Regions from separate parts of the Thalassospira sp. UBA848 genome, predicted to be linked through region 2. Evidence: riboswitches for the same ligand, from Rfam matches in the RefSeq annotation. Region 2 holds a riboswitch; the other holds the start of a gene.
What was found. Region 2 has a riboswitch for S-adenosylmethionine ahead of metZ (O-succinylhomoserine sulfhydrylase). Riboswitches for the same ligand answer to the same signal wherever they lie in the genome.
Positions count from the first base shown of each region.

Region 1: linked by a shared signal. The riboswitch ahead of B2R48_RS18685 (methionine ABC transporter ATP-binding protein) and the one ahead of metZ (O-succinylhomoserine sulfhydrylase) in region 2 are both predicted to bind S-adenosylmethionine.

Region 1 is NZ_DBGS01000136.1:12,457-27,536, reverse strand. Features, by position in the region: gene B2R48_RS18710 (leucyl aminopeptidase) at 1-1,049, shown strand, start outside; gene B2R48_RS18705 (DNA polymerase III subunit chi) at 1,244-1,699, shown strand; gene B2R48_RS18700 (GNAT family N-acetyltransferase) at 1,721-2,347, opposite strand; gene B2R48_RS18695 (homocysteine S-methyltransferase family protein) at 2,402-3,361, opposite strand; gene B2R48_RS18690 (TetR/AcrR family transcriptional regulator) at 3,588-4,253, shown strand; SAM riboswitch at 4,359-4,436, shown strand; partial or broken gene B2R48_RS18685 (methionine ABC transporter ATP-binding protein) at 4,504-5,232, shown strand; gene B2R48_RS18680 (methionine ABC transporter permease) at 5,335-5,994, shown strand; gene B2R48_RS18675 (MetQ/NlpA family ABC transporter substrate-binding protein) at 6,083-6,883, shown strand; gene B2R48_RS18670 (diguanylate cyclase domain-containing protein) at 7,322-9,283, shown strand; gene B2R48_RS18665 (MerR family transcriptional regulator) at 9,416-9,838, shown strand; gene B2R48_RS18660 (SDR family NAD(P)-dependent oxidoreductase) at 9,928-10,680, shown strand; gene B2R48_RS18655 (DUF899 domain-containing protein) at 10,823-11,551, opposite strand; gene B2R48_RS18650 (MFS transporter) at 11,645-13,285, opposite strand; gene B2R48_RS18645 (SRPBCC family protein) at 13,526-14,026, opposite strand; gene B2R48_RS18640 (ArsR/SmtB family transcription factor) at 14,026-14,412, opposite strand; gene B2R48_RS18635 (ABC-F family ATP-binding cassette domain-containing protein) at 14,661-15,080, opposite strand, start outside.
Region 2 is NZ_DBGS01000033.1:1,250-16,329, forward strand. Features, by position in the region: gene B2R48_RS03905 (MATE family efflux transporter) at 15-1,445, shown strand; gene B2R48_RS03910 (hypothetical protein) at 1,524-2,789, opposite strand; gene B2R48_RS03915 (helix-turn-helix transcriptional regulator) at 2,930-3,889, opposite strand; gene B2R48_RS03920 (low molecular weight protein-tyrosine-phosphatase) at 4,061-4,591, shown strand; gene B2R48_RS03925 (fructosamine kinase family protein) at 4,616-5,476, shown strand; gene B2R48_RS03930 (c-type cytochrome) at 5,535-5,984, shown strand; gene folE (GTP cyclohydrolase I FolE) at 6,077-6,667, opposite strand; gene apaG (Co2+/Mg2+ efflux protein ApaG) at 6,756-7,148, opposite strand; gene metZ (O-succinylhomoserine sulfhydrylase) at 7,347-8,549, opposite strand; SAM riboswitch at 8,624-8,698, opposite strand; gene B2R48_RS03950 (TVP38/TMEM64 family protein) at 8,955-9,719, shown strand; gene B2R48_RS03955 (dihydrolipoyl dehydrogenase family protein) at 9,712-11,139, shown strand; gene B2R48_RS03960 (ATP-binding protein) at 11,220-12,701, shown strand; gene B2R48_RS03965 (DNA-3-methyladenine glycosylase I) at 13,074-13,682, opposite strand; gene B2R48_RS03970 (YciI family protein) at 13,686-13,973, opposite strand; gene B2R48_RS03975 (TetR/AcrR family transcriptional regulator) at 13,977-14,573, opposite strand; gene B2R48_RS03980 (TrkH family potassium uptake protein) at 14,727-15,080, opposite strand, start outside.

The DNA of each region.
Region 1 (15,080 bases), on a different contig from region 2:
ACAAGCCGGTCCTCAAGGCGCTGAATATTTCAGCCCGCGATCACAAGGACGCCAAGAAGCAGTTTGATTCTGCCAAAAAGGTCGTCGAAGGCGTGTTCTTCACCCGCGATCTGGTGTCTGAGCCGGCCAACGTTCTTTATCCCGAAAGCTTCACCAAGGAAGTCAAGGCGCTCGAAAAACTCGGGGTCGAGATTGACGTCCTTGACGAAAAGGAAATGAAAAAGCTCGGCATGGGAGCACTTCTGGGTGTTGCCATGGGATCGGCCCAGAAACCGGCCATGGTCGTCATGCGCTGGAACGGCGGCAAGAAAAAGGACGCCCCGGTCGCCTTTGTCGGCAAGGGTGTGACCTTTGACACCGGTGGTATCTCGCTTAAACCGGCTGCCGGCATGGAAGACATGAAGTTCGACATGGGCGGGGCCGGTGTGGTTTCCGGCCTGATGAAGGCGTTGGCTGGTCGTAAGGCGAAATGCAATGTGATCGGCGTGATTGGTCTGGTTGAAAACATGCCGTCATCGACCGCACAGCGTCCGGGCGATGTTGTCACCTCCATGTCCGGTCAGACGATCGAAGTCATCAATACCGACGCAGAAGGCCGTCTGGTTCTGTGTGATGCGCTGACCTATGTGCAGGAAAAACACGATCCGCGTCTGATCGTTGACCTTGCGACCCTGACCGGGGCTGTCATCATTGCGCTTGGCCATGAAAATGCCGGTCTGTTCGCCAACAATGATGAATTGGCGACCCAGATCAGCACAGCGGGTCTTTCGGTTGATGAAACCGTCTGGCGTCTGCCGCTGGGATCTGGCTATGACAAGCAGCTTAAATCCGACATTGCCGATATGAAAAATGTCGGCGGTCGTGCGGCGGGCTCGATCACCGCTGCCCAGTTCCTCAAGCGCTTTATCACCAAGGATCGCCCGTGGGCGCATCTTGATATCGCCGCCATGGCCTGGTCAACGTCAGACAAGGAAGTGACCCCGAAGGGCGCGACCGGCTTTGGCGTGCGTCTGCTTGATCGCTTTGTGGCTGATAACTACGAAAACTAATCACGTTCCCGATTGGCGTCATTCCCGCGCAGAGCCTGTGCCCGCGTAGGCGGGTACGGGAATCCACTTTGGCGCTACACGGGAACCAGATTCCGGGTCTGCGCTTCGCTTCGCCCGGAATGACGGTGGTGAAATAAGTGGGGCAGGGTGTTGATCACCTTGCCCCATTTTCATGTTCGGGATAAAACCGCCTTATGGCTGATATCTGGTTTTACCATCTCACCAGCATGCCGCTGGAACGGGCCTTGCCCACGCTGCTCTCCAAAACGCTGGAGCGCGAAAAGCGTGCCGTGGTGATGACCGGTGTCGAAGAACGCGTTGAAGCCATCAACACCCTGCTTTGGACCTACGACCCGGCAAGCTGGTTGCCCCATGGTTCCAAATCCGACGGCGATGCCGAAATGCAGCCGGTCTGGCTGACGGCCGAGGATGAAAATCCCAACAATGCCCAGTTCCTGTTTCTGACCGACCGCGCCATGAGCGACAAGGTCGGCGATTATGAACGCGTCATCATGCTGTTTGATGATCGCGACCGCGATGCGGTGGCAGAAGCCCGCACCCGCTGGAAAGACTGGAAAGACGCGGGACACAAACTGTCCTACTGGCAGCAAACCCCGCAAGGCGCGTGGGAAAAAAAGGCCGAAAGCTAAGTGGAATCGGCCTTTTGGTTTTTAAAGTTCCTTGATCAACAAGATCCAGTTTTCACCCGGATTATCCCAATCTTCCTTGACCATCCTGCGCGATGCACAGGCGGTATATCCCAACCGTTCATAAAGTCGCACCGCGCCGGGATTGCCATCCGATGCAATGATGCTGACCGAATGCTTGCCAGCCTTGCGCGCGTCACTTTCAGCCGCCCGGACCAGAAATGATCCGACCCCGCGATCGCGAAACGGCGGAAACACTGCCAGCACGTTGATGTACCAGCTACCCGGTGCAAGGCTTTCAAGCTCAAGGATCGGTACGAACATCGCCGGTATTTCCGCAGGATCAACCGGCTCAAACGCATCTGGCTGACCATAGGCCGTGATGGCCCCCATGATCTGGTCGTCGCCAATGGCAAGGCATGTGTTGCGGTATGAAAATCCGCCTTCTTCGCGTTGCGCACGGCGACGGCCAACATCCCAGGCGGTTTCATTGCCCTCGATCATATCCTGCCACAGATAAACCGGTAGTCCTTCCCCGGCGAGATTGATCAGTTTGGCCATGACATCGGCATCGTCTGGCGTGGCAGCCCGCAGTTCGATTGGCGGTCTTGGTTGTGGCGACTGCGCTGCCAGCTTCGGGTTTGAATTCATTGCTCGTGTCCCTTTGGGTTTTCTGTCGTGTCTGTTTTTTTCTGGTGTATCGGTTCAGTGTGGTGCGCGATCTGGCGTCAGCACGTGTTTTGCCATGGCACCGACGTGACGATGATCCGTCCCGCAGCAACCGCCAATCACCGCCAGGTTCGGCAAAAGATCGGCAAGATCGCGATAAAGCTGACCAAGTTCTTCCGGGTCGCCATCATCAAGATGCGTGCTGGCATCCAGTTCCGCGTGGCTTTGGCGCGATGCGTTGGCGCGGACGCCGCAGATCCGGTTTTTCCAGTCGCCATTCTCTTGCAGCCGGTCACGGAAATGATCCGGGTGTGCGCAGTTGATCATGTAATAGGCCGGGTAATCGCCTGTGTGTTCATCGACCATCGCAATGGCTTCACGGATTGTCTCGCCGCTTGGCAGGTTGCCATCTGTTTCAACGGTGAACGAAATAACGCAGGGGACATCGACATCCCGACACGCCAGCGCAATGCCGATGGCCTCGTTGGGGTAGTTGATGGTCACGACCGAAATCATATCCACACCGGCCTTGGCAAAACCCACGATTTGCACCGCGTGATAGGCGCGTGCCTGATTGATCGTCATCCGTTCTGACGGCACATACCCGTCACCGCGCGGCCCGATATTGCCACTGATCAGGCATGGCGTTGCATCCGAATGATAACGGTCACGCAGCTCTGCCATCAGTTCAATGGCCTTGCCGTTCATCGCGGCCAGTTCTGCGGCGTCATAACCGATCCTGTTTCCCCAGTCGCGGTTGGCGCGCCAGGTCGGGCTTTCAAGGATAAAGCCAGACTGCGCTTCCTTGGCCAGTGCAAGGTAACGTTCGTAATAGGCAGTGATGCGCGCGCATCCCTCTGGCGTTTTCAGAAGGTCGAAAGATGCAAAATGCGGAAGGTCGATCCCGTCATGAAAAATCAGGGTGGTCTCAAGACCGCCATCGGTGATGAATTTTGCTCGTCCATGTGGCGGAAGGTGCGGATTGCGTGTGCTCATGTGTCCGAATTTCAGTTTTTGGTTTCAAATTTTCTACCGCTTGGGTATTTAAACGCGGGCCGGAAATCTCGCTCTGATTGGGTTTTGCTTCTAGTAGGCATGCGGTCGGTTTTTTCAGATTTCCGAAAACGCATTCAAAACAAATATTTACAAGGGATCCGGTGCTTTTTGGCGCGGCCATGCAGGCCTTTGGCGACGAAAAACCGTACCGGCGGTAGGGTAAGTGATGAACGAAACGAAAAAACTGACGATCACCGACACGTTTGGCGGCCCCAAACGCAAGGGCGAACGGACACGCGAACGCATTCTTGAAATTGCTTCGAAATCGATTCTGGAAAAGGGCTTTGGCGCAACCTCGATCGAGGAAATCATTTGCGAGGCGGGCCTGACCAAAAGCGGGTTCTTCTATCATTTTCGCGACAAGAACGAGCTCGCGCGTGCGCTTTTGCAACGCTATATCGAACAGGATGATGAAATCCTCGATCAGGTATTTGATCGGGCACGTGAACTGGTGGACGATCCGCTTCAACAGTTGCTTGCGGCCCTGAAAATGCTGGCCGAGGTACTCGAAGACCTGCCCAATGGTCATCCGGGCTGCATTGTCGCGGTTTATTGCTATCAGGAACGCCTGTTTGACAAGGAAGTCCGGGATTTGAACCGTGATGCGGTTCTGGCATGGCGCATTCGTTTCCGCGCAACCCTTGATGATATTGCTGGCCAGTATCAAACGACCGAGCCGGTCGACCTTGAACAGGTTGCAGACATGATTTCGACCGTGCTGGAAGGCGGGATTGTGATGTCAAAGGCACTCAATGAACCGCGTAAACTGGCCGATCAGGTCATGTTGTTGCGCAGCTTCATCAAGTTGCTGTTCACCCCGCGTTCGAACTGAAGTTGAACATATAAACTTCTGTAATTTAATGGGGAATCATACATGCCATGCGTAAAATGCATGTTGTTCCCCATTGAAGAATGACGTCCGGTCAGATACACAGGGTTCATTGATCGCGCCGATTTGCTCCTCAGCTTGCGGGCGCGTTAAAAATGCGGCTAAAGCGAGAGGGCGTATATATGCTCCGTATGTACGACCGCCTCGGTAACGCCGCGGCGGTTTTTTTGTATCTACGGAAAGGTTGAGACCCATGATCCGGCTCTCGAACGTCCAGAAAACATATGCAGCCCGGCGTGGCAGCGACGAACATATCGCGCTTCGTGGCATCAATCTTGATATTGCTGCTGGCGAAATTGTTGGTGTCATTGGCCGCTCCGGTGCAGGCAAATCAACCCTGATTCGCTGCATCAACCTGCTCGAAACCCCGACATCCGGGACCGTCACGGTGGATGGCACCAATGTCACCACGCTGTCGAAGCGCGACTTGCCGCTGTTTCGTCGTCAGCTCGGTATGGTGTTCCAGCATTTCAATCTTCTCTCCTCGCGCACGGTGTTTGATAACATCGCGCTGCCGCTTGAACTGGCTGGCGCCACCAAGGCCGATATCGCCAAGGCGGTTGACCCGCTATTGCCGCTTGTGGGCCTGGAAGAAAAGCGTGATCGCTATCCGGCCGAACTGTCGGGCGGTCAGAAACAGCGTGTCGGCATTGCGCGCGCGCTGTCTTCCAACCCCAAGGTTCTGCTGTGTGACGAGGTGACCTCCGCCCTTGATCCGGAAACCACCCGCCAGATCCTGACCCTGCTGAAAGACATCAACAAACGCCTTGGTCTGACCATGGTCGTCATCACCCATGAAATGGCGGTGGTGAAAGCACTCTGTGACCGTGTGGCTGTCATGGATGGCGGCGTGATCGTCGAAGAGGGGGCGGTGGATGGCATCTTTGCCGATCCCAGGCACGCCACGACACAGTCGCTTCTCGCTGACGAGTTCATGGATTTCCGCGCCGGGTCCGACGCGAACAACCCCGCAAACAATACCGGTGCCGCAACGACGGTTACAGCCGGGCAGGAGGGCTAAGTCATGTTTTCAACCCTTGCACCCATTCTGCTTCAGGCGACCTGGGAAACCATTTACATGGTCGCGGTATCGCTGTCGATTGCGACGCTGTTTGGCCTGCCGCTTGGTGTATTGCTCGCGACCTCTGGCCGGGGCGAGCTGTTTGAAGCGCTTTGGTTCCAGCGCGTTTTTGGCCCGCTGGTCAATGCAACCCGCTCGGTGCCGTTCATTATTCTGGCGGTTGCCATCATTCCCTTTACCCGCTTCGTTGTCGGGACCTCAATTGGCACGTCTGCGGCCATCGTGCCACTGACGGTCGCCGCCATTCCGTTCATTGCACGCATCATCGAAGGTGCGATGCGCGAAGTTGATGGTGGCTTGATCGAAGCCGCCCAGGCCATGGGCGCGCGCCCGGTGCAGGTCGTGACCAAGGTGCTGTTGCCCGAAGCATTACCGGGCATCATTCACGGTCTGACCCTGACCGCGGTGACCCTGATTGGCTATTCCGCGATGGTCGGTGCGGTGGGGGCCGGTGGGCTTGGCGATCTTGGCATTCGCTATGGCTATCAGCGTTTTCGCCCGGATGTCATGGCGGCGGTTGTCATCACCCTGATTGTCGTGGTGCAGGCGGTACAAAGCTTTGGCGACTATCTGGCGCGCAAGGCCGACAAACGCAACATCTGAGCATCTCGCCAAACGAAATTCGAATGTGAGGATTGCTCACATTCATCAAATTCCCGCACAAACCCAAAAGAAAACAAGGAGTTTTACAATGCGGTTTTTCCTTAAGCTGACGGCGGCTGCCGTTCTGGCATCGGCACTCACCGGTCAGGCACTGGCCAATGACGCGATCAAGATCGGTGTCACCCCGGGTGCGCATGAAGAAGTCATGGAAGAAGTCGTCAAGGTCGCAGCCACCAAGGGCTTGGACATCGAACTGGTCAGCTTCTCGGACTATGTTATCCCGAACCAGGCGCTTGATGATGGTGATCTCGATGCCAACAGCTTCCAGCACGTTCCGTATCTTGATAACCAGATCAAGGATCGCGGGTATGAGCTGTCGGTCGTTGGGTATAACATCCTGACCCCGATGGGCATTTATTCCAACAAGATCAAAAGCCTCGATGAACTGCCTGAAGGTGCCGAAGTCGGCATTCCGAACGATCCGACCAATGGCGGTCGTGCGTTGCTCGTGCTGCAGTCCCATGGCCTGATCAAGGTTGATCCGGCGGTTGGCCTCGTGGTCAGCCCGCTTGATATCATTGAAAACCCCAAGAATATCAGCTTTATCGAGCTTGACGCCGCCCAGCTGCCGCGCTCGCTTGATGATCTGGATGCGTCGGCGATCAACACCAACTACGCGCTCGAAGCTGGTCTGAACCCGATCAAGGATTCGATTGCAATCGAAGGCAATGACAGCCCGTATGCCAACGTGATTGTCACCCAGACATCGCGCAAGGACGAGCCGTGGGTCAAGACGCTGGTTGAAGCTTACCACGATGACGCGGTCCGCAAATTCATCGAAACCAAGTATGAAGGATCGGTCCTGCCGGTATTCAAACTTCCTGAATAATCAAGTCGATTATTCAATTCTATTTAATAATCCCGCAGGGTAATCCACCTTGCGGGATTTTTTGTGCCCGGACCAAATCCGGCCGCCAGATTAATCCTCATACGATTTGATTGCATGTGCGCCCGACCGTGACGCCTGCCGCCCGAAACAATGTCACGAAGAACGGTAAAATACCCTTTTGCTTGAAATGTTTGTATCATGCCAATTGGCATAAAAACGGGCTCGTAAAGTCGCGTGACAATGCACATATTAGATTGATTCCAAACATGATGGCGGCGTGGGTTTACGATGCGCGAGGCGTCATCCGAATTAAGACGGGGTCGCGGGGATTCCATCTTACGTTTTCGACGGGCTGTATTGCAGGCCGATAACACCGGGTTAAGAGGTGAGGTGCGAGGCCAGAAAGGCGCATCACCCCTGTGAGAGGTTTGACTAACGATGATCAAGTTCGGGCATATCAAGTCGTTTCTGGTCTGCTTTGCACCGCTTAGCGCGATATTTCTGGCAATTGTCAGCTTCCTGGCCTGGGATGTAAGCACGGAACGCGAAAGAACGATTGCCAGCGACCAGCGTTTCGCACTGGAACAGTCGATTTCCATCCTGCGTGAACGTCTTGAGGTGGTGGTTTCCGATCTTTTGATCCTTTCGGAAAGTCGCCAGCTTGAAGCCGTAATCGAAGGGCGGGTCCCCGAAGAGGAACTGGCCGAGGAATATGCTGTTTTCTCCCAGAGGCGCGGTGTTTATGACCAGGTCCGCTTTCTGGATAATGACGGCATGGAAATCATCCGCGTCAATTATGGCGGCGGTATTCCCTATGCCGTGCCGGGCCGTGATCTTCAGGACAAGTCAAGCCGCCCGTATTTTCAGTTTGCCAACAATGCGCCGCGCGGGACGATTTATGTCTCGCGGATTGAACTGAACGAAGAGTTTGGCGAAATAGAAAGGCCGATCAAACCGGTTGTGCGGTTATCTGCACCTGTTTTTGACAGGTACGGGCAGCGTCAGGGGGTTGTTGTCCTGAACCTGCGGGCCGGTCCGATCCTTGATGAGATGACCGCAGAATTGTCCGGTGATGGTGCGCAGGGCTTTGTGCTTAATCATCACGGCCACTGGATCGAGGGCGGAGAGGCCGGCGAAAACTGGGCGCAGGAGCTGAATGGCGCAGCCGTCGGACTGGGCGACCGGTTCCCCACGGCGTGGGAGAACATGCGCCAGGGACATGAAAGCTTTACCACCGATGACGGGTTCTATTCGGTACGGCGCCTTGATGTTTCGTCGCTGCTGCTGGCACAGAATGCAACGCGGACCTTGTCTGTGATCATTGGCGAACCGGACAGCAAGGTTAACGACCTTAACCTGTTTGTCGGCATGCGCCTGCCCAGTGACATCTACGAAGCGATGCTGCGCCCGGACCGTGGCTTGCTGATTTCGGTATCTGCGGCCTTCTTTGTCTTGATCGCGATCGGCAGCGGTGCCTATGCCTGGACCCGCCAACGCCAGATCGTTGCCAGTTTCGATGCCCGCCTGTCCGAGCAGGTTCTCCGCGCGTCAAAAAACAGTGTTGTTGTCACCGATGAGAATGGCCTTATCCAGAAAGTGAATCCCGGCTTTACGGCCATGACGGGGTATCTGCCCAACGAGGCGATTGGAAAGCCGTTATCGTTCCTGCGTGCCGAACAGGAAGAAGCCGATATTCTTGAAGATATCCTGATGGCGGCGCGCGCCAATGGAACCTGGGAAGGTGAAGTGTGCAATCGCCGCAAAGGCGGTGATTTCTTCTATGCCAATACCGTCATCAGCGCGATCACCGATCCGGGCAACTCGGAGGTCAACTTTGTCGAGATGGGTCTGGATATCTCGCGGCATATGGAAAATGCCCAGGAACTCTGGCGTCAGGCCAATCACGATGCCCTGACCGGGCTTCCCAACCGGTTGCTGTTTGAGGACCGGCTGGAAGTCGCCTGTGGTCACGCGGAAAATGATGGCTATTCAGTTGCGCTGCTTTATATCGACCTTGATGGTTTCAAACCGATCAATGACCGCTATGGGCATGAAATCGGCGATCAGGTCCTGCGCAAGGTTGGCGAGCGGATCAAAGCCACGGTCCGTCAGGGCGATACGGTTGCGCGACTTGGCGGAGACGAATTTGCAATCATTGTCGATGATGTCAATGGCCGGGACGAAGCCGACTGGATATCACAGAAGGTCGCGGGCTCTGTCCAGCGACCGATGGAATTTGGATCGCTGAGTGTCGAGGTCGGGGCCAGCATCGGGATTGCCGTGTTCCCGCATGACAGCCGGGAGGTAACGGCACTTCTCAGTCTGGCCGATGAAAAGATGTATCAGCAAAAACGCATTCGCAAAGCGGCAAATAACAAACTGGTCAATGCCAGACGATAAGCGGCTTCTGGGCATTCACGCTGTCGGTTGCAGGCGCACGCAGGCGGCTTGCATAACGTTATGCCTTGCCTGCGCCGCGTTTTGTGCCAATTTCATGACAAATGAAATGTCATCGGAACAGGTATTAACGTGATGCAGATCGGAGAACTTTCAAAGGCCACAGGTGTCAGCGTCAGGTCGCTGCGCCACTATGACAAACAGGGCCTTTTGGCGTCACGGCGCGCGCAAAACGGCTATCGGGTGTTTCATGCCGATAGCGTGTCGCGGGTCGAATATATCCAGCTTTTCCTGAGCTGCGGGTTCGGAACGCGCGAGATCGCCCGCTTCCTGCCCTGTTATGTCGAACAGGCCGATTTCAGTCAGCACACCTGTACGGCGGGATATGAACAGCATCTTGAAAAGATGTCGGAACTTGATGACCTGATTGCTGTTTTGAATGAACGGCGCGATCGCCTGCGGCATGTCATCGCCAATTTCGGCGAGACAAAATACGCAAACCTGAGTGCCGTTCCACCGGCCAAGCAGGCAGAAAACCGGCCCGAAAAAGCAGCATGACGATACCCGTCTGAAATCACGCTTGACCCTGACACTAGTGTCAGCGCGCAAGACTCCGACAGTTTCAATTTTGCAAAAAAGGAACTGTCATGAACAGATTTGCAGACAAGGTTTTCATTGTGACCGGGGCCGGGGCCGGGATCGGATTGGCCAGCGCGCGCTTGCTGGCCGAGAACGGGGCAAAGGTCCTGATTACCGGTCGCCGGGAAGGGCCATTGCGCGCGGCCGAACAGGATACAAGCGGTATTGCGGCACTTGTGGTCGATGCGACCGACCCCGATGCGGCGGAACGTACCGTCGGCGAGGCAATGTCGCGCTGGGGACGGATCGACGGGCTGGTCAACAATGCCGGTGGCGGCGTGATACAGCCGCTTGAGGCCGCCACCGAAGCCGCGATCTCAGACCTTTTCAAAATCAATGTCGGGGCACCGACGCTGCTGGCTTCGGCGGCCCTGCCACATCTGGCAGACAGCCAGGGCACGATTGTCAATCTGTCGAGCACGTTTGGCAGCAAGGCAGGCGCACATCTTGGCCTTTACGGGGCCAGCAAAGCCGCCATCGAACATTTGACGCGCTGCTGGGCGCTTGAGCTGGCCCCGCGAAACATTCGCGTCAATGCAATCGCACCGGGCCCGGTTGAAACCGCGTTCCTGCGCGAACGCATGTTGCTGTCCCCCGAGCAAGAGGCCGCCGTGAAACAGCAGGAAACCGAGATGATCCCGCTTGGGCGGCGCGGTGTGCCCGACGATATCGCCCGATCCGTGGTCCATCTGCTGGACCCGGCAAATGACTGGATCACCGGACAGGTGATCGGCGTCGATGGCGGGCTTGTGATCCGCTAGAAACCATCGGATAACTGACCGAAACAACACAGGCCCGCAATGCATGATTGCGGGCCTGTTCGATACGAAGCCAGCGGCCTGTGAACTTTTGCATCGCTATCTGCATGTGATCAGGGGAGCGGATGCCAGATATTCGCCCGAGTTAGTGACAGCAGGACTTCGAATTTGTGCTGTCCTCGTACAAGTCGTGCAGTTTTACCCAACTCATCGTGCCGTTTTCGTTGCGGCCAAAGGGCGTGAGGTCAAGGAAGGCATGCGCCCCGATCAGCGGATCGCCCCCACGGCTATAAGATGAATAGGTGTGGAAAATCTCGTTGGTGTCGGGATCGCGGTAAAATACGCTGATGCCGTGCAAGTCTTCCATCTTGCCGCTATAGGGCGCGAAATTGTAGGTCGTCTTGCCCGCCGCGACATCATCGGGGCGGAAGGAGGCATCAAAATCATAATTGAAATCGCTGCCATGCGAGGACACCCACGGGAAATGCCAGTTCATCCGTTTCTTGAATGGCAGGAATTCCGCCAATGGCGCACGTGATACAACCATCAGGGTCACGTCATGGTGGCGCAGATGCAGATTGGCTCCGTCAAAATGATCGGCAAGGAAGGAACAGCCGTCACAGCCTTCTTTCCAGCCGGGACCGAACATGAAGTGATAGACGATCATTTGACTGCGACTGTCAAACAGATCGCCGAGCGACTTTTTGCCGGTGGGCGTGTCGAATTCATACTCCTTGTCGACCTTGACCCAGGGCAAGGCACGGCGTTCTTCACACAGACGGTCCCACGCACGCATGTGGTCTTTTTCACGTTTCAGGTGCGCCTTGCGGGCTTCGAGCCATTCTGCGCGGGAGACGATTTGGGGACGGGTCATATCGGTTCTCCTTTTCCGTCGGGTTCGTCGGGGGGAATGTTTCCCGTGTGCCGGGCACCGCCGAGATTGACGCAGTGCCCGTGCCTCGTGTTTTTAGTCGACGCGACCGGCCGCACAGGCCGCCGGTTGCAGGGCCGGGTCGATTTCCGTATCGCCGCCATCCGGGTCGTCATCGGAGCTGCTATCAGCTTCGACATTGGCATTGCGCAAGACGATGACGGTGCCAATCGCAGACAAAACCATCAGAAGCGCACAGATGATTGAAATCACCTGCAAGCCGTCGGAGAAGGCTGTGCGGGCCTGTAGCAAGACGTCACCGGCCAAGCCGAAACGGGCATCACCCAGCGCATGCACGGCACCACCCAGCGTACTGCGGAGCGCATCAATCGCCCCGGCTGAGAGATTGGCGGGGAGGTCGGTATCAAGCATGGCGTCGCGATAGATCGCCGTGCCGACACTGCCCAGAACGGCAATGCCCAATGCCCCGCCCAGTTCGGCACTGGTTTCGGACATGGCCGCAGCCGATCCGGTGCGGTCGGTCGGGGCGGCCGTTACGACCATATCGGTACAGATCATTGCAACCGGTGTGATCCCCAGTGAAAAGATTGCAGCCCCGGTGGCAAGAATATAAAGACTGCCGACCGCGCCGGGCAGGGACAGCAGGCCAAACCCGAACGCGGTCAGGACAAGTGCGCCCGTCATGACCGAGCCGGGTCGAAACCGGCCCAGCAAAACCGGGGCCCCGAGCGATCCGACAATGCCCGAAACGGTGGCGGGCAGCATGGCCATGCCGGCCTGAACCGGCGTCAGGCCGATCACCAGTTGCAGCGACTGGGACAGGAACATGAAATAGGCCATCCCGACAAAGATCGCGGCCGTCTGAATGACAATCGGAACCGAAATCGTCCGTTGGTACAAAAGGCCAAGATCAAGCAGCGGGTCGTCGAGTTTGCGCTGGCGGCGGATAAAGACCCAGGTGCCAAGAAGGCCCAGCACGATGGCGGCGAGTGCTTCGGGGCCAACGCCATAGGCGGCCATAACCTTTACGCCGTAAATGATTGCAAGGATCGAGGTGAGTGAAAGTGCAGCACTTGGCAGGTCGATCCGCCCGAATTTTTCCGCCCTGTGTTCGGGCAGTAGGACGGGTGCAGCAAGCAATAGCAGCACCATCACCGGCACATTAAGCAGGAAGACCGCCCCCCACCAGAAATAGCTTAGCACCAGCCCGCCGAGCAACGGACCGGCCGCCGTGCCAGCCATGAAGGTCGTCATCCAGGCGGCAATGGCAAAGGAGCGTTCCTTTTCATTAAGAAACATGTTGCGGATCAGCGACAGCGTAGAGGGCATCAACGTTGCCCCGGCAACACCCAGAACCCCGCGCGCGAAAATCAGCATTTCCGATGTATTGGCAAAGGCGGCCAAAACCGATGCCGCCCCGAAACAGGCAGCCCCGATCATCAGAAGCTTACGCCGTCCGATGCGGTCGCCAAGCGTGCCCATGGTGATCAGCGATCCGGCAATGAAAAAGCCATAGATATCAACAATCCACAGCAACTGGTCACTGGTCGGGTTGAGGCTTGCGGTCAAATGGGGCACGGCAAGATGCAGGACGGTCATGTCCATGGCGATCAAAAGGCAGGGCAAGGCCAAAACCAGAAGGCCGATCCATTCGCGACGGGTCGCCTTGGTGTCGGTGCCTTGCGCGGCGGTTTCGAGGTGGCTTGGGGCGCTCATGTCTTGTTCCTGTGTTTCCTTGGTGGTGGCGTATGGGTAGCGCCTTGTATTTTGTTTTGCAGTGCTGTCTGGGTGCCCGCCCCCCGCCTTCGCGAGGGCAGGCTTTGCGGGCATGACGGAACCGGGGTGTTCTTTGTGCTCGTCACGCCCGCGCAGGCGGGAGTCCATGGTGCAGCGGTGGTGCTGCGGTTTCCATTCGCGGCAATGCTCGGACCTCAACCGTGATTGAGGTCAAGGGCTTTATGAGGCCGCCGCGAAGAGGGTTTCGAGTTTGTCCAGTGCGCTGTTCCAGCCGCCATTGTGACCGTCGCGGGCGGCCTCGTCGGCGAATTGTTCGTGATGCAGGACAAGGATGGTGGCCTTGCCGTTGTCGTCCGGCGCAAGGGTCAGTGTGACGTGCGATTTGCGTTCTGGCATGGTGATCCATTGCCAGCTAAAGGACAGCTTTTGGTCAAATTCAACCGCGTCATAGGTGCCGCTGACATCGTGAATTTCACCATCGGGTCCGGGTTCCTTGAAGCGGATGCGAAAAGTGCCGCCGACGCGGGCATCAATGGTGGCGTCCAGCGTCTGGCACTCATGCGGTCCCCACCATTGCGCAAGTTTTTGCGGATCGATCCAGGCGGCAAAGACCATTGCGGGCGGGGCGGCAATACGTCGCCGGATGGTCAGGCTTGGTTTTTCATCTTGCCGGAATGTTTGCTTTTGCGGGGGCTGTTGCGGTTGCGGTTGCGGTTGCATTACCGGTCCTCCTGATCCTGCGGGGCGGCGGGATGTGTCGGTGTCTCGTTCTTTGCCGCGTTCTCGACAAAGGCGGCCAGCCGATCAAGCCGATCGGTCCAGAACCGTTCATAACGGCGGAGCCATTCCATGGCGTGCGCCATCTTTTCAGGCTGAAGCCGAATGCGCACCGTGCGCCCGGTTTTTTGCCGGGCAATCAACCCGGCCCCAGACAGCACATTGAGATGCTTCATCACTGCTGGCAATGACACATCAAACGGCTCTGCCAGTTCGCTGACCGAAAGCGCGTCTTCGTCTTGCTCCAGCCGGGCAAGGAGGGCCCGGCGCGTCGGATCGGCGAGGGCGGCAAAAATGTCGTTCAGTTCGGCTTCTTGATACTTAACCATGAGGTTAAGTATTGAAGAAAAAATCGGCTGAGTCAATCATGGGTTGTTTGCGGCGGGATAAAAACATATCGCTCCTGACAAGCTGGTGTCAGGAGAAGTGTGGGACCCAGGTTTTTCAGGCAGGCGGGGAGGGAACGTTACGCCACAACCGGATAGGTTATCAGGCGGGCGCGTATGGCTTAGATGGATCCCCGCTTTCGCGGGGATGACGGGCTTTCAAGGTGCGGGGAATAGGCGGGGGTGGCGGATCACGCCACCATCGCGTCATATTCTTCCTGCTTGTCGAGCCATTTTTGTTCGACCATGGCAAGGTCGTTTTCGATCTGGCCGAGTTCCTTTTGGATGTCGGCCAGTTTTTGGGCGTTGGCGTCTTCGTAAAGGGTCGGGTCGCCCATTTTTTCTTCGATGCCGGCTTTGCGTTCGGAAAGCTTTTCCATCTGCTTTTCGAGCTTTTCGACTTCGCGCTTGATCGGGGCGGCGGCTTTGCGTTTTTCAGCCGCCTGCTGGCGTTCGGCCTTGCGGTCGCGTTTGGCGGGTTTGCCATTGCCATTGCCATCTTCGCCGCCGTTCTTGTTGGCACGGCGTTCCATACGCGCACGATCGAGAAGATACTGGCGGTATTCGGCAACGTCGCCGTCAAACGATGTGACCGTGCCATCCGCCACCAG
Region 2 (15,080 bases):
CAGGAAACAGTTCAATGTCAATTGCCCCACAAGATGGTGCCGCGGTTCCACCGCCCCCCATTGATCCGGCGACGTCGCCAACACCGCTTTATCCCGATAACCGGGTAAAGCGCCATCTGAGTGAACTGTTCAGACTGGCACTGCCGGTCACGATTGCCCGTCTTGGCATGCTGATCATGGCCGTGGTCGATACCATCGTGGTTGGCAATTATGACAGTGCGGCGCTGGCCTATCTGAATATTGCGCACGCGCCTTTCACATCCTTGATGGTCACCGGCATCGGGCTTCTGACCGGGGTCATGGTGATGACATCGCATGCCAAGGGCCGTGACAACCTGATGGCCGCCGGTGCGGTTTGGCGCAATGCCATGCCCTATGCCATTCTGGTCAGCATCCTGCTTACCATTCTGACCATGCAATCACATTGGCTGTTTGTCATTACGGGCCAGCCGACCGAGATCACCGATCATGCCGGTGATCTGGCGGTAATCCTGTCGATCGGCATGCCAGCCGCCCTTATTTACATTACCTGCGCCTTCTTCCTTGAGGGATTGCAGCGCCCGCTACCGGGTATGGTGATGATGATTGTTGCCAACTTCATCAACCTTGTTCTGGATTATGGCCTGGTCTACGGCGCCTTTGGCTTGCCGGAACTGGGCGCAGAAGGTGCGGCCTGGACATCCAGTGTGATCCGCTGGTTCATGGCGCTTAGTCTGCTGGGCTATATCCTGTTGATGAAAAGCCATCATCTTTATGGCATCCGAAATGGCTTTGCCGGTTGGTGGCGTGGATCACGCGATGCCCGTCATCTTGGTTATGCTGCCGGAGCCAGTCAGGGCATGGAAACCGGTGCCTTTGCCGCCATGCAGCTTTTTGCCGGACGCCTTGGTGTTATTGCCGCGGCGAGTTACGGGATCAGCATGACGCTTTTGGCGTTGATGTTCATGGTCGCGCTTGGTCTGGCTTCTGCAACATCGGTACGGGTCGGGATCGCCTATGGCCGGCGGGATCGACCGGACATGGCGCTTGCCGGGTGGATCGGCCTTTTGACCACCATGATTGTGATGCTTGCACTTAGCATTCCGCTTTACCTGTTCCCCAATGCGGTTGCGCATCTGTTTACGCAAGACCTTGCGGTAATTGCGACAACAGTCTCGGTTCTGATCCTGATGCCGATCATTTTCCCAACCGATGGCGGGCAGAACGCAGCGATCAGCGCGCTTCGCGGGGCCGGGGACAAATGGGCACCGACGATCTTGCATCTGGTGTCTTACATCTTTGTCATGATCCCGGTTGGGTATTACCTGTCTTTCACCCTTGAGATGGGCGTGCCCGGATTGTTCTGGGGCATTGCGATTGCCAGCCTTGTCGCGGTTAGCGGCCTGGCGATCCGGTTTTTGATCGTGTCATCACGTGACATTCCGGAAAATCCCGAACAGCTTTAAGCCAAGCCAGATATCGAAACCAAAAAAGCGCCCCGGATTTACCGGAGGCGCTTTTTCTTTGTGGGATTGGCCCGGCAATCAGGAACGCGTGGCGTCAAACTGGCGTCGCGGCATCAGAAGATCACAGAACGGCAGGACCAGCGTATCAAACGCCGATGCGGCACGCGGGGCATCAATCCGGATAATGTGTTGTTCGATATCGCGCTGGGTTGCGAACTCGCCCAGCGGGGCCAGTTCAGGCAGGGCATCGACAACAGTTGCGTAAAATGCGACCTGATCATCGCGCGCCGTCCCGGCCGCCAGATTGCCCAGATGGTTATAAAGCGCCATGGCGAGGAACCAACGGCAGTAGGGCATCAGGCCTTGCAATATCTCGGAGCGTTGTTGTGGTTGCAGATATTGTTGCAGGTCGCTATCGAGCCAAACGGCATTCTGCACTCCGGCAACAAAGGCGTTGCGAAGGGCCGGATATTCATCGGGAAAGAACACTTCTGTAAGCCATGATGACAGATCATCAAGGGCCGAACGGCGCGATGCCGGTGTGCTGTTCCCTGCAAAATCAAGGGCGGGCATCGGTGGCTTGCCCGACATGGCAAGACTTGCCACCGCCGGATCAATCAATGCGTTGGCAAGCCACGCCTGATGCCAGATTTTCATCGGCCGGAAGTAAGGTTCTTTTTCGGCACCGCCTGCTTCGATCCAGCTTTCGATCAGATGCGCGCGCCCCAAAGCAACACCAAGCCGCAAGGCATCTTCAAACCCCATACCCCCCTTCAGGAACGGGTCGCCCAGCATGTCTTCAAGCAGGGGCAACATGGTTGCGACATCATCAGAGCGCAGGCCTGCCCCAAGTGGCTGATAGAATGACGCGCCATCGCTATGACCCAGAATCGCGCGGGCATGCTTGGCAAAATCGCCCCAGAAGACAAGCTTTACCGGCTCGGCGCGCTTGCGCCAGAGCGGACGCGTCAGATGCCAGCTTTCGCATTCGAAATTGGCCATCGGCATGGCATCGACCAGTCGTGCCAGTGGCTTGGCCACCGCCATTTCCAGATCATCTTCCGATCCAACATGACCGATGGACAGGCGCCAGCCCGGCGCTTCATGCGGATGGCGATCCAGCCACAGCATGGCAAACCCGGTCGCATCGGCCCGACCAGCAGCAGGGGCAACCAGATCAAAAAACAGGGATGGTGCAGCTGGTATGTCCGGAACGTTGTGATCTTCCAGCGCGTCGCCGACCGTCCAGGTCTTGACCACCACGTCATCTGCATCCGGACGGTTTTGGAAACGCGGCGGCAGAAAACCGGAATATTCATTTTCTGGGCGGGTAGACTCGGTCATGGCAGCCTCGTGGATGCGAAGGGGCGCAACAATATCGCGTATCGCGCTGCTGATACCCAAGGAAACCGAACAGGTCAATCATGCGGCTCAATCAAGTGGCGGCCAATCCGGCCCCGGTCCACCAAAGACCTTCGGCTTGATCAGGCCCGCGTCAAACCGGCGTGGCCGATGCTGGCTTCGCGGTAGACCGACGGCGGCATAGACAACAAACGCCTGAAATCGCGCGAGAAATGGGCATTGTCGGTAAAACCACACCAGAAACCGATTTCACCCACTGACAGGTTTGTGCCGTAAAGAAGCCGACAAGCTTCGCGTACCCGAACCAACCGTAAAAGATCAGAGAACCGACTGTTGGCCTGTTGCAAGCGACGCTGCAGGGTGCGACCAGATGTATCAAGTGCCGCGGCAACTTCATCAATCGTCCAACTGCGCCCGATATCATGCTCAAGCACAGCACACAGCTGCTGCACCACCGGTCGCTGCGCCCCGATCATAGGAGCCGTTCCGGGCATATTGGCCATAAACGGGTACGAAGAAGAGACCTGTTCGAAGCTGCCCCAGTTGATCCGGAATCGCAAACCGCGCCCGGCAAAGGCAAGTTTGTCACTGACGCGCCCCTTGCGCATGACACGCACCGCAGAACCGTGGCTTGGCAGTATAGTGGCGTCAATGTCTTCAGCCCCGGCAGCTTCAAGCAAGCCGATCAGGAACCCAAGCAACAGCAGGTTTTCCACCCGTGCGGGCGGTTGACCACGGACCACACCACGATGAATGTTCATGGATTTTCCGGTCACGGCAAACGCACTGCGCGCACGGGCATGAGAATACCCTTCAAGACGGCGCCAGCGATCCGCAATCACCGAAGGGGTGGCCGAATGACGCAACATGGTCAGGATGGGTTCCTGTTCCTTGGCTGCCAGATAACGCCCAAGGCGCACAAGGACGGCTGGACCATTGATCTCTTCAAGGGCCAGCATGATGCTGCGCAGCTTGGCCGAGGTCACAACTGTTCCGGCCGGAACAAGGTCATAGCCCCGCGGCAACCACGCCAGTTGCCGAATCAGGGCAACATGCAAACCAAAAGAAACAAATTCCTGCATTAAAAACGCGCCAAATGGACAAATCTTGGCGCGATCATACAAACTATTGATCCGACTGTCAGCGCCAGATCCAAAATGTCACGAAGCTGTTACATTTACCGGATTTTCTCGGCAATCGGAGCTTTCTTCGCAGTCATCCATGCGACGGGGCATTGCCCGAAGGATGCCACCATGTCACTGTTTGAAAGTACCTTCAGACATTTCCCAGAAATACGGATTGATAACGTGATCAAGGTTCTTTTCGTCTGTACCGGCAATATCTGTCGTTCGCCCACGGCCGATGGCGTTTTTCGCAAGATGGTTCGTGACGCCGGACTGGATGACCATATCAGCGTTGATAGCTGCGGCCTGTCAGCTTATCACGTTGGCGAACAGCCAGACCCGCGATCAAGTGAAATGGCCAAAAGCCGCGGCCTTGATCTCAGCGACATTCGATCACGCAAGATCAACCCGAATGACTATCTGCAATTTGATTATGTGCTGGCGATGGATCACGGGCATCTGCGCGACATGCGCGCTCAGGCCCCCAGCACGCATCAGAATCGTATTGAACTTTTTCTGGATTATCATCCGACATTGGCCGGGCAAAGCGTCCCCGACCCGTATTACGGTGGTCCCAACGGCTTTGTTGATGTGTTTGACATGATCGAGGAAGCCTCAGTCAGGCTCCTGTCTGATATCCGAGAAAAACACGGCATCTAGATCCAGCAAACGTCCGGTTTCACCATGGATAACAATGCACTGGCAGACTTGATCAACCGCCACACCGGGAGCACACTGCAATCCATCTCGCCGCTTTCTGGCGGATGCGTTGGCGATGTCATGCGTGCAAATCTTGATGACGGTCGGCAACTGGTGATCAAACAAAGCGATACCAACGATGGTAGCCTTGCCATCGAGGCGGATATGCTGCGTTACTTCAAGGCACATTCGCCGATCACCTGTCCGGAGGTCGTCTATGCGGATGGAGGCATTCTGGTGATGACCTATATTACCAATGACAATCGCATGAGCCGATCTGTACAGCTTGACCTGGCAGAGCAACTCGCCGCCCAGCATCAAGTCACATCGGACAGATTCGGATTAGATTTTGACACCGTGATCGGTGGATTACCGCAACCCAACACACCGGAAACAAACTGGATTACCTTTTTTGCCGAACACCGTTTGCGTCATATGGCGCACCATGCGTTCCATGAGGGCAAAATACCAAAAAGCATGGTCGTACGCATTGATCGGTTGATCGACGGTCTTGAACGGTATCTTCCAACAAACAGCGCCGCTTCGCTTCTGCATGGTGATTTATGGGGTGGTAATATCCTGTGTCAGTCGGGCAGGCTGGCTGGTTTGATTGATCCGGCAATCTATTATGGCGATCGCGAAATCGAACTGGCCTTTGGCACATTGTTTGGCGACCTGACACCGGAATTCTTTGGGCGATACAACGAAATACTGCCTGTTTCGCCCGGATTCTTTGAAGAACGCCGAAATTTGTATAACCTTTATCCGCTATTGGTTCATGTTCGACTGTTTGGTGGACATTATGTCAGTTCGGTTGACCACATCCTTGCCCAATTTGGTCAATAACGTACGATAACTGCCTAAAGGCCCGTGAGAGAGATACATAATTTAAGGGATGAGAGAGTTGAAAATTCTGATTGGAACCGCTGTTGCGCTCAGCATGGTCGGCAGCATTGCCGCCATTGCCCATGAAGGCGCAACCGGTGTTGTCAAGGAACGCATGGAAGGCATGAAGGCCATTGGCCAACAGGTCAAAATCATGGTCCCGATGATGAAGGGGACATTGCCCTACGACCCGGACCAGGTCGCGAAAGCCGCGACAATTATCGAAGGTCATTCAGGCGAAACCTTTACCGCCCTTTTCCCGGAAGGCAGTAATGACAAACCGTCTGAAGCACTTTCAGACATCTGGGAAGACTGGTCAAAATTCACGGATCTGGCAAATGAACTGAATGCCAAGGCCGGCGATCTTAAAACAGTCGCAGTTTCCGGCGGATCAGAAGACGATTTCAAGGCAACACTTGGTTCGATGATGCAGACCTGCAAATCCTGCCATAGCGATTTCAAGGAATAACGCGCAACCGCAGCAAGCGCGTGATGTAAATGAAAAGGCCGCAGCATGTATCGTGCTGCGGCCTTTTTTGTTTTCGGGTCGTCCGAGTTGGTTTAGCGGCCGATCATGGCAAAGAATTCACGACGCGTGATCGGATCATCGCGGAATGCGCCAAGCATCCGGCTGGTCACCATCGAAACACCGGTTTTGTGCACACCACGTGTGCTCATGCACTGATGATTGGCATCAATCACAACAGCCACGCCCAGCGGATCGAGTTCTTCCTGAATGGTGTTGGCAACCTGTGCGGTCATCTTTTCCTGAATCTGCAGGCGCTTGGCATAGACCTCGACAACGCGGGCCAGCTTGGAAATGCCAACAACACGGCGGCGCGGCAGATAGGCGACATGCGCCACACCGATGATCGGCACCATGTGATGTTCGCAATAGGATTCGACGCGAATGTCGCGCAATACGACCATTTCGTCATAGCCGTCGGTTTCTTCGAATGTCCGACGCAGAATCTCGGCCGGGTCCTGCTGATAGCCAGCAAAGAATTCACCATAAGACCGTGCCACGCGGTCAGGCGTTCCGCGCAAACCTTCGCGGTCGGGATCATCCCCGGCCCAACGCAGAAGTGTCCGAACTGCTTCTTCTGCTTCTTCGCGTGTCGGACGCTTCACCGGGTTATGTTCGCTGCACATACCAAATCCTTTGTCATTTTATTACAGGATTGAACCTGCCTTGGTGGGGCTCAGGGCCCGCGCTACCTGATACTGTTTTTTGATGCAATCAGTTCACAGTGTGTTGCCCATGCGGACTGTCCAGCGAAAAGGCCGGAATCGCAATATCAAAATGATTGCCGTCCATATCCGTCATTTCGAATGTCCCGACCATGAATCCACTTGGTGTGGTCAGTGGCGCGCCACTTGTGTAGTTGAAACTTTCGCCACATGCCAAAACAGGCTGTTCACCAACCACGCCCGGGCCTTTTACTTCCTGGGTTTCACCGCGCGAATCTGTAATCCGCCAGTGCCGATTCAACAATTGAACGGTTTTCGAGCCAAGGTTCTCAATCTCGATACGATAGGCCCAAATATAGCGATGGGTTTCCGGATCTGATTCGTCCTCAAGGAACATCGGGTTTACCGACACCTTGATATCGTGGGTTACGGTCGAATACATGCATGTCTCCGGGCCAAGTGTGTTCAAGTCAATTTGCATCAGCCAAGAATGCGATAGATGGACCTTTATGTAGACAATCCATCCCGAAAGTGCCAGCCGCCAGTTAAAACAAAACGGGGCCTATCGCGGGGCGGATACGAAAGGGCCCGCACAATGTACGGGCCGGATCGATGTCGGGATTACTGTTGTCCGAGCCTTTTAAACGGCAAGGGCAGCCAACAGGTCTTCCTTAAGGTCATCAATATCTTCCAGACCAACAGATAAACGCAGCATGCCTTCGGTAATGCCCATCGCGACCTTGTCCTCGGCTGGTACACGCTGGTGGGTCGTGGTCCAGGGATGGGTTGCCAGACTTTTTGCATCACCAAGGTTGTTGGAAATATCAATGAGCTTGAGGTTATCAAGCAGCGAAAACGCCGCTGCCTTGCCCCCGGAAAGCTCAATTGCGATCAATCCACCACCACGGCCAGACATCTGGCGCATTGCCAATTCATGCTGCGGGTGACTTTTCAGTCCCGGATACAGAACGCGTGACACCTGTGGCTGTTCCGTCAGAAATTCCGCCAGTGCTGTCGCATTGCGAATATGTTGATCGACGCGAAGGCTCAGGGTCTCCAGACCCTTGAGCAACACCCATGCGTTGAACGGGCTCATGCTTGGTCCGGTGTGACGCAGGAAGGTGGTCAGGTGGTCGTCGTGCCATTCCTTGTCATTAAACAGGATCGCCCCGCCAAGGCAGCGGCCCTGACCATCAATATGCTTGGTCGCGGAATAAACGACGATATCGGCACCCAGCTCCATCGGCTTTTGCAGGATTGGTGTGGCAAAGACGTTATCAACAACAACCTTGGCACCGGCCTTATGGGCCAGTTCGGCAATAAACGGGATATCGAGCACCTCAAGCGTCGGGTTCGACGGGGTTTCAAGAAAAACCGCATCTGCCGGTTTGGAAAGCGCCTCTTCCCATGCCGCCTTGTCCGTGCCATCGACCAGTTCGGTCTCAACACCAAAACGCGGCAAAAGGGTTGTAAGAATGAATTCGCATGAACCAAAAAGCGCGCGCGACCCAACCACGCGACCACCTGCTTTTGTGCTTGCAGCTAGGGCATTCCAGACAGCCGACATGCCCGATGCCGTTGCACGGCAATATTGCGCGCCCTCAATCAGGGCAAGGCGCTCTTCAAACATGCCAACGGTCGGATTGGCGAAACGGGAATAAACAAAACGTTCCGGACCACTGCCATCAAAGGAGGCCTCTGCCTCGGCAGCGGTATCATACACATAGCCGGAATTCATGAAGATGGCTTCGGAGGTCTCGCAAAAGCCGCTGCGCGCTGTGCCACCACGGACAGAGCGGGTCGCTGCGCGCCAGTTATCGGAAGCCTTTTTTTCGGTCGTCATCGTCTTGCTCCTACATGCCCGAAGTGATGCGGTCCGGACACAAAAAAACCCTGACCGGCGTGAATGGGTCAGGGCCGAAGCCAGATCACCCCTCTTTAGCGATTTTTTACGTGGCCGCAAGCCGGTCGACAAATCCCACGATGCGCAGACGATACGTCCAGTTTTTCCCTACGTCAAGCGCCACTCCCTCAGGATTTTTGCGCATATGCACGCCCTGATGCGCGTCGCATTCCACAAATTCTCCTCACGGAATGGTGAAAGCAGTTCATGAGCAAGTTTTGAAATTTCTCTCTAATGTTGGATCAAATAATGCGATCCTGTTGTTTGGGATTTGCATATCGTGCCAAATGATCGACTTGCAAGAGCCTGAAATCAATGACCAAAACCAGTTCAATGGTGTCACACGTGTCCGATAAGAAACCAGATAACCAATCGGAAATCACAATCCCGTCAAAGCCGCTCTGGCGCAAGCTTATGCCTGTGACGATCTTGATTGGCGGATTGGTTCTTGCCTGGTCGGCTGGTGTTCTGGATTTGCTGTCGTTTGAAACGCTGCGCGAAAATCGCGACCTGTTGCAGGATTTTGTTACCAATAACCCGGTATCCAGCGTTCTGGTCTTTATGGGGCTTTATGTCGTTTCCGTTGCCCTGTCCTTGCCCATCGGTTCAGTGCTGACGATCACCGGCGGTTTTCTGTTCGGGTCTTTCCTTGCCACGTCCTATGTTGTGGTCGCTGCAACCATTGGTGCAACGGTCGTTTATCTTGCTGCCCGATATGCCTTTTATGATCTGATGCGTGCGAAGGCCGGAAATGCTGTGCGCAAGATGGAGGAAGGCTTTGCTGAAAATGCGTTCAGCTACCTGATGGTCTTGCGCCTGATCCCGATCTTTCCGTTCTGGCTGGTCAATCTTGTGCCCGCGCTTCTTGGCGTCAAATTGCGCTCATTTGTATTCGGCACCATGATCGGCATCATTCCGGGCACTTTTGTATATGCCTCGATCGGCGATGGTCTGGGGGCCTTGTTTGATCAGGGAAAGACACCCGATCTTGGGATCATTTTCGAACCCCGTATTCTGACCCCGATTGTCGGACTGGCGGTACTGGCACTGCTGCCCGTCGCCTATAAGAAACTGCGCCAACGAAAAAGCGGGGCGAACGGCCATGAATAAAGTCATTCACACCGATATTTGCGTGATCGGAGCGGGCTCAGGCGGTCTGTCAGTTGCCGCCGGTGCGGTTCAGATGGGCGCAAAGGTTGTCCTGATTGAAAAGGGCAAGATGGGCGGTGATTGTCTGAATACCGGGTGCGTTCCATCCAAGGCCCTGTTGGCGGCCGGCCACGCGGCGGAAAATGCACGTAGTGCTTCACGATTTGGCGTATCGACCGGGCCGGTGGAGATCGACTTTGGCCGGGCAATCGACCACGTCCATTCCGTCATTTCCGGCATCGCTCCTCATGACTCCGTCGAGCGGTTTGAAGAACTGGGATGCACCGTCATTCAGGCAGAGGCCCGCTTCACCGGTCCCGCCGAAGTCGTGGCAGGTGAAACGACAATCAAGGCCAAACGGTTTGTCATCGCCACCGGTTCTCGGGCTGCTGTACCGCCAATCCCGGGACTTGAAAGCGTTTGTTACCTTACCAACGAAACCATTTTTGAAAACCGTGTCCGCCCTGACCACCTGATCATTATTGGTGGCGGTCCCATCGGGCTTGAAATGGCCCAGGCGCACCATCAACTGGGCGCGAAGGTCACGGTAATCGAAATGGGCACCATCCTGCCCAAGGACGACCCTGATCTGGTGGCTGTGGTCCGCGACCGCATCAAGGCCGATGGCATCAGCCTGTATGAACATGCCAAAACCAAGGAAGTCCTTGAGGTAAACGAGCAGATCAGGGCCGTAATCGAACACGAAGGCATCGAAATCACCCTTGAAGGCAGTCACCTGTTGCTGGCCGCCGGGCGCAAACCGAATGTTGAGAATCTCGGCCTGAAGGACGCCGGTATTGATCGCAACGAACAGGGTATTTCAGTCGATGCGCGTTTACGCACATCAAACCACAAGGTATTTGCCATCGGCGATGTCACAGGTGGCCTGCAATTCACCCATATGGCCGGTTATGACGCAGGCATCGTGATACGCAATGCGCTTTTCCGTCTTCCGGCCAAGGTTGATCACAGTGCCGTGCCATGGGTGACCTATACCAACCCGGAACTAGCACAGGTTGGCCTGACGGAAATGGCCGCCCGCAAAAAGTTTGGCGATGACATTCGCGTTGTGACCTGGGATTACACAGAAAACGACCGCGCACGCGCAGAAGCCGACACCACAGGCTTCATCAAGGTTATCACCACGCGCAAGGGCCGAATTTTGGGGGCTGCCATCGTCGGTCGACAAGCGGGGGAGCTCATCGGTGTCTGGTCACTTGCGATTAGCAAGAAAATGAAGATCGGGGCCATCGCAGGCATGATCGCGCCTTATCCAACCCTTGGTGAAATTTCCAAACGCGTCGCCGGGGCGTGGTATACGCCAAGCCTGTTTGGCGAGAAAACCCGCAAGCTGGTTCGCTTTCTGCTTAAATTTGCCTAACCGGGTTTCTTGCCATCGCCCCTGAAAACAAACGTCTGTATCGCTGTACTTTCTTTGACTTCCTGGCCTAAGATTCAATCATGAACAATCGGCAACTGAAATTGCCCCCTTGGGCCAAATCCCTCTCCGCACGCCTGTTGGTGCTGACGGTCAGCTTTGTCATGCTGGCAGAGGTATTTGTTTTCGCCCCCTCGGTTGCGCGCTTTCGGATTGATTGGCTAAAGGCCCACCTTGATTCCGGTTATCTCGCAGCCCTTGCGCTTGAAGCCACCCCGGATCAGATGATCCCCGATGACCTCGAACGCGAACTTCTGTCCAATGCCGGGATTGAGGCGGTCATTCTGCGACGTGAAGACCGCAAATTGCTTTTGCAGCGCGACGATATGCCGGCCAAGGTCGACAAGGATATCCAACTGACGGATTTCTCGATCCCGATGGCCTTGATGGAGGGGTTATCAACGCTAAGCCAGACCGAAAACCGCGTGCTGCGCGTGGTTGGGATGCCATCCATGGCACCGGATTTCGAGATAGAAGTCCTTGTCCACGAAGATCGTCTGACCGAGGCCATGCGCAATTTCGGCTGGCGGGTGTTTGGCCTGTCACTGATGATTTCGTTCTTTACGGCCGGCCTTGTCTATTTCGCCCTGAACCGCTTGCTGGTGCGGCCAATGCGCACGCTCACCCACGACATGATCCGCTTTCGCGAAGACCCGCAGGACAAGGCATCGCTCATCACACCGGGGGACCGCGATGACGAAATTGGCGTCGCCCGGCAAGAACTGGCGATTATGCAACAAGACCTTCAGGCGATGCTTAATCAGCGCCGCAGGCTTGCAGCACTTGGCACGGCAGCAACCAAGATCAGTCACGATCTGCGCAATGCGCTGGCGACGTCCATGTTGATGACCGAACAGCTTGCCAAAAGCGAAGATAACGAAGTCCGGGCTGTTGTGCCGCGCCTGTTATCATCAATGGAGCGCGCGGTTTATATCAGTGAACAAACCCTGTCATTTGCACGCGAAACGCCACCGCCGCGCGATCTTGCAACCTTCACACTCATTGAGCTGATCGAGGAAATCCGCGATCAGATATTGCTGCAAAAATCCGAAACGCTGCTTGATGGCACAATGGCCAAAGCAGATGACGATGAAAAAAATTGCCCGGCCCGCATCGAAATAGACCTTCCCGATGATGTCACGCTTGAGGCCGACTATGACATGCTGTTTCGCGCCTTTAGCAACCTGATGCGCAATCCGCTCGAAGCAGGAGCCAATCTGGTGCGCATCACGCATAAAATCCGAAAAGAAACGTCAAACGGCGACGAATCGGACAAGGCCCGCAGTTTCATTGACGTAATCATTGCCGATAACGGCCCGGGACTGCCCGAAAAGGCGATCAAAAACCTGTTCGTACCCTTTGCCGGAAGCGGACGCCAGGGCGGCACCGGACTTGGTCTTGCCATCGCGCGTGAACTGATCAGCACCCATAATGGGGAACTTCGCCTCACTGCAACAGGGCCAGATGGTGCTGTTTTCACCGTCAAATTGCCGATTGGCAGCTGATTTCACCGCGATGCACCATCATGGTGCACCCTGTTAATCGATTTTATCTATCGATTTTTATTTAATATTCGATTTTATCTTTTGAACAGTATTTGCGACCTTTGGGTATGGCGATGCCGGGCCCGATCCCGATCCCCGATCCGCTCCTGACCCAGGGTTCGGTATCGCCAAACTCACTTGAGTGTGCACGGTATTCTTATTGAAGCCTTCCTATCCCCTGTTGCACCCTCCCTTGACGTCGGCACCTCAAGTGAAACTGCAGGTCTACGACCCCATAATCCTTGCCGGATTATCATCTGGGGATCTGAAATGATCCCCGCCCTCAAAACCCCTTGTCCAGATACGGGCAAGGGGTGTTTTTTTTGGGGCCGCTCAGACAGGGCGTACAAATGACGCACGTATGTCGTCAATCTGCTGGCGCAAAAAGCAGCCTTGCGCATGATCATTGATCAACCCCATCGCCTGCATAAAGGCAAACACCGTGGTCGGCCCGACGAACTTCCAGCCCCGTTTCTTGAGGTCCCTGGAAAGGGCAACAGATGTCGGCGACGTTGACATCGACTGTGGTGGGTCAACTTCATCCGATTTTGGTTCAAACCGCCAGAAATAGGCGGCAAGCGATCCTTCCTGCGCAACCATTTCACAGGCCCGTTTGGCATTGTTGATGGATGCCTCGATCTTGCCGCGATGGCGAATGATGCTTGCGTTACCAAGCAAACGTTCAACATCTGCATCATCAAACTGGGCAACCTTGTGAAAATCGAAACCGGCAAAGGCTTCGCGGAAATTTTCGCGCTTGCTCAGGATTGTGCGCCAGCTTAACCCCGACTGAAATCCTTCAAGACAGATTTTCTCAAACAGCCGGATGTCATCGACAACCGGAAAGCCCCATTCCGTATCGTGATAAGCGTTAAATTCAGGGGCGGCATCACACCACGCGCACCGGCATTTCCCGTCCGACCCGATTGTTGTTTTGCTCATTGCTTACCCCATCAGGAAATCAAGACGTTGATCAGCACGCGCCGGCGAGATTTCCAGAATTTCGGCCGTCACGATGTCTTCTGCAACGAACGGATCTTCATTCACGCGCGCTTCAATCTCGTCGCGCGACACACCGTGGGCCAGAACCGCACCGCCCATATTTGGCTGCAGGCTGCCGACCATCAAAAACACGCCATCATCAAAGCCCTGTTTGATCCATGCCTTGTGCGCGTCCATGAATTCAGGTGCCTTTGCGCGGTTTTCGGCAAATTTCAGAAAGATCGCAAACATGGTTTACTCCCCTGTTGGATGATTGCTGTTGGCAAGGTCAGCGATTTGCGCGTCAAGCCAGTCACACATCAGTTCGACCTCATGGCGCAGGAAACGGTCATCATCAAACGCATTGGCAAGGGTCGCGACACCCTGACTTCGACCAAGGATATGCATGGCCAATTCATCGGATTTGTCGCCAAAACCCAACCGCTCGAACTGACGGCGCAGCCAACTGCGAAACAGGGTAAACAGCGCCGCCGCATCGCTTTTGGCCGCGTGGTTCAGTTTCGCCAGTTCCGACGACAACGTGCCGACAGGGCAGCCAAATTTCCGGATCTTCTCGCCATTGACGATCAGGATATGGATGAAGCTTCGAATGCGTTCTGCCGGGTCTGACCCGGCAATTTCCCATCGATCAAGCATTTGCTCGGTATTCGCAAGGCGGCGGTTGATGACCCCATCAAGAATGTCATCCTTGGTTTTGAAGTGATGATAGAAATTGCCACGCGATATGCCGACAGTCCTTGCGATATCCGCAAATGACGTTGCCTCGAACCCATGCTGGTAAAACAGCAGGTCCGCAGCCTCGACAATCCGTTCTCGTGTTTCTGTTGCCATTTTCGAACACATCCACCCGGCTGACCCAACTTAGGACGATTGTCCTAACCCTGAAAATAGGACAGTCGTCCTAGTTCGTCAACAGGATAAAAAAGCCCCTGCAAGCAGAGCTTGCAGGGGCCGAACAATTCTTACCAGATAATCGGGGTCCGATCAGTCGCGCCAGAAAGCCGGGAACAGCAGAACCAGAACGGTAAAGACTTCAAGACGGCCGATCAGCATACCAATGGACATCAGCCATTTGGCGCCATCGGGAAGCGTCGCGAAATTGCCCGATGGGCCGACAATCGGTCCCAGTCCCGGCCCGACATTGGCAATCGCTGTCCCGGCACTCGAAACCGCGGTGATGAAATCCAGGCCCATCGCGCCAAGTGCTGCGGCCAGAACGACAAAGCAGAACACAAACAGGAAAAAGAAGCTCAGAACCGATTCCGTGACATCTTCTGACAGCGGTTTGCGGTTGTAATAGGCAATGAACACGCCGTGCGGGCGCAGCATGTGCGAAAG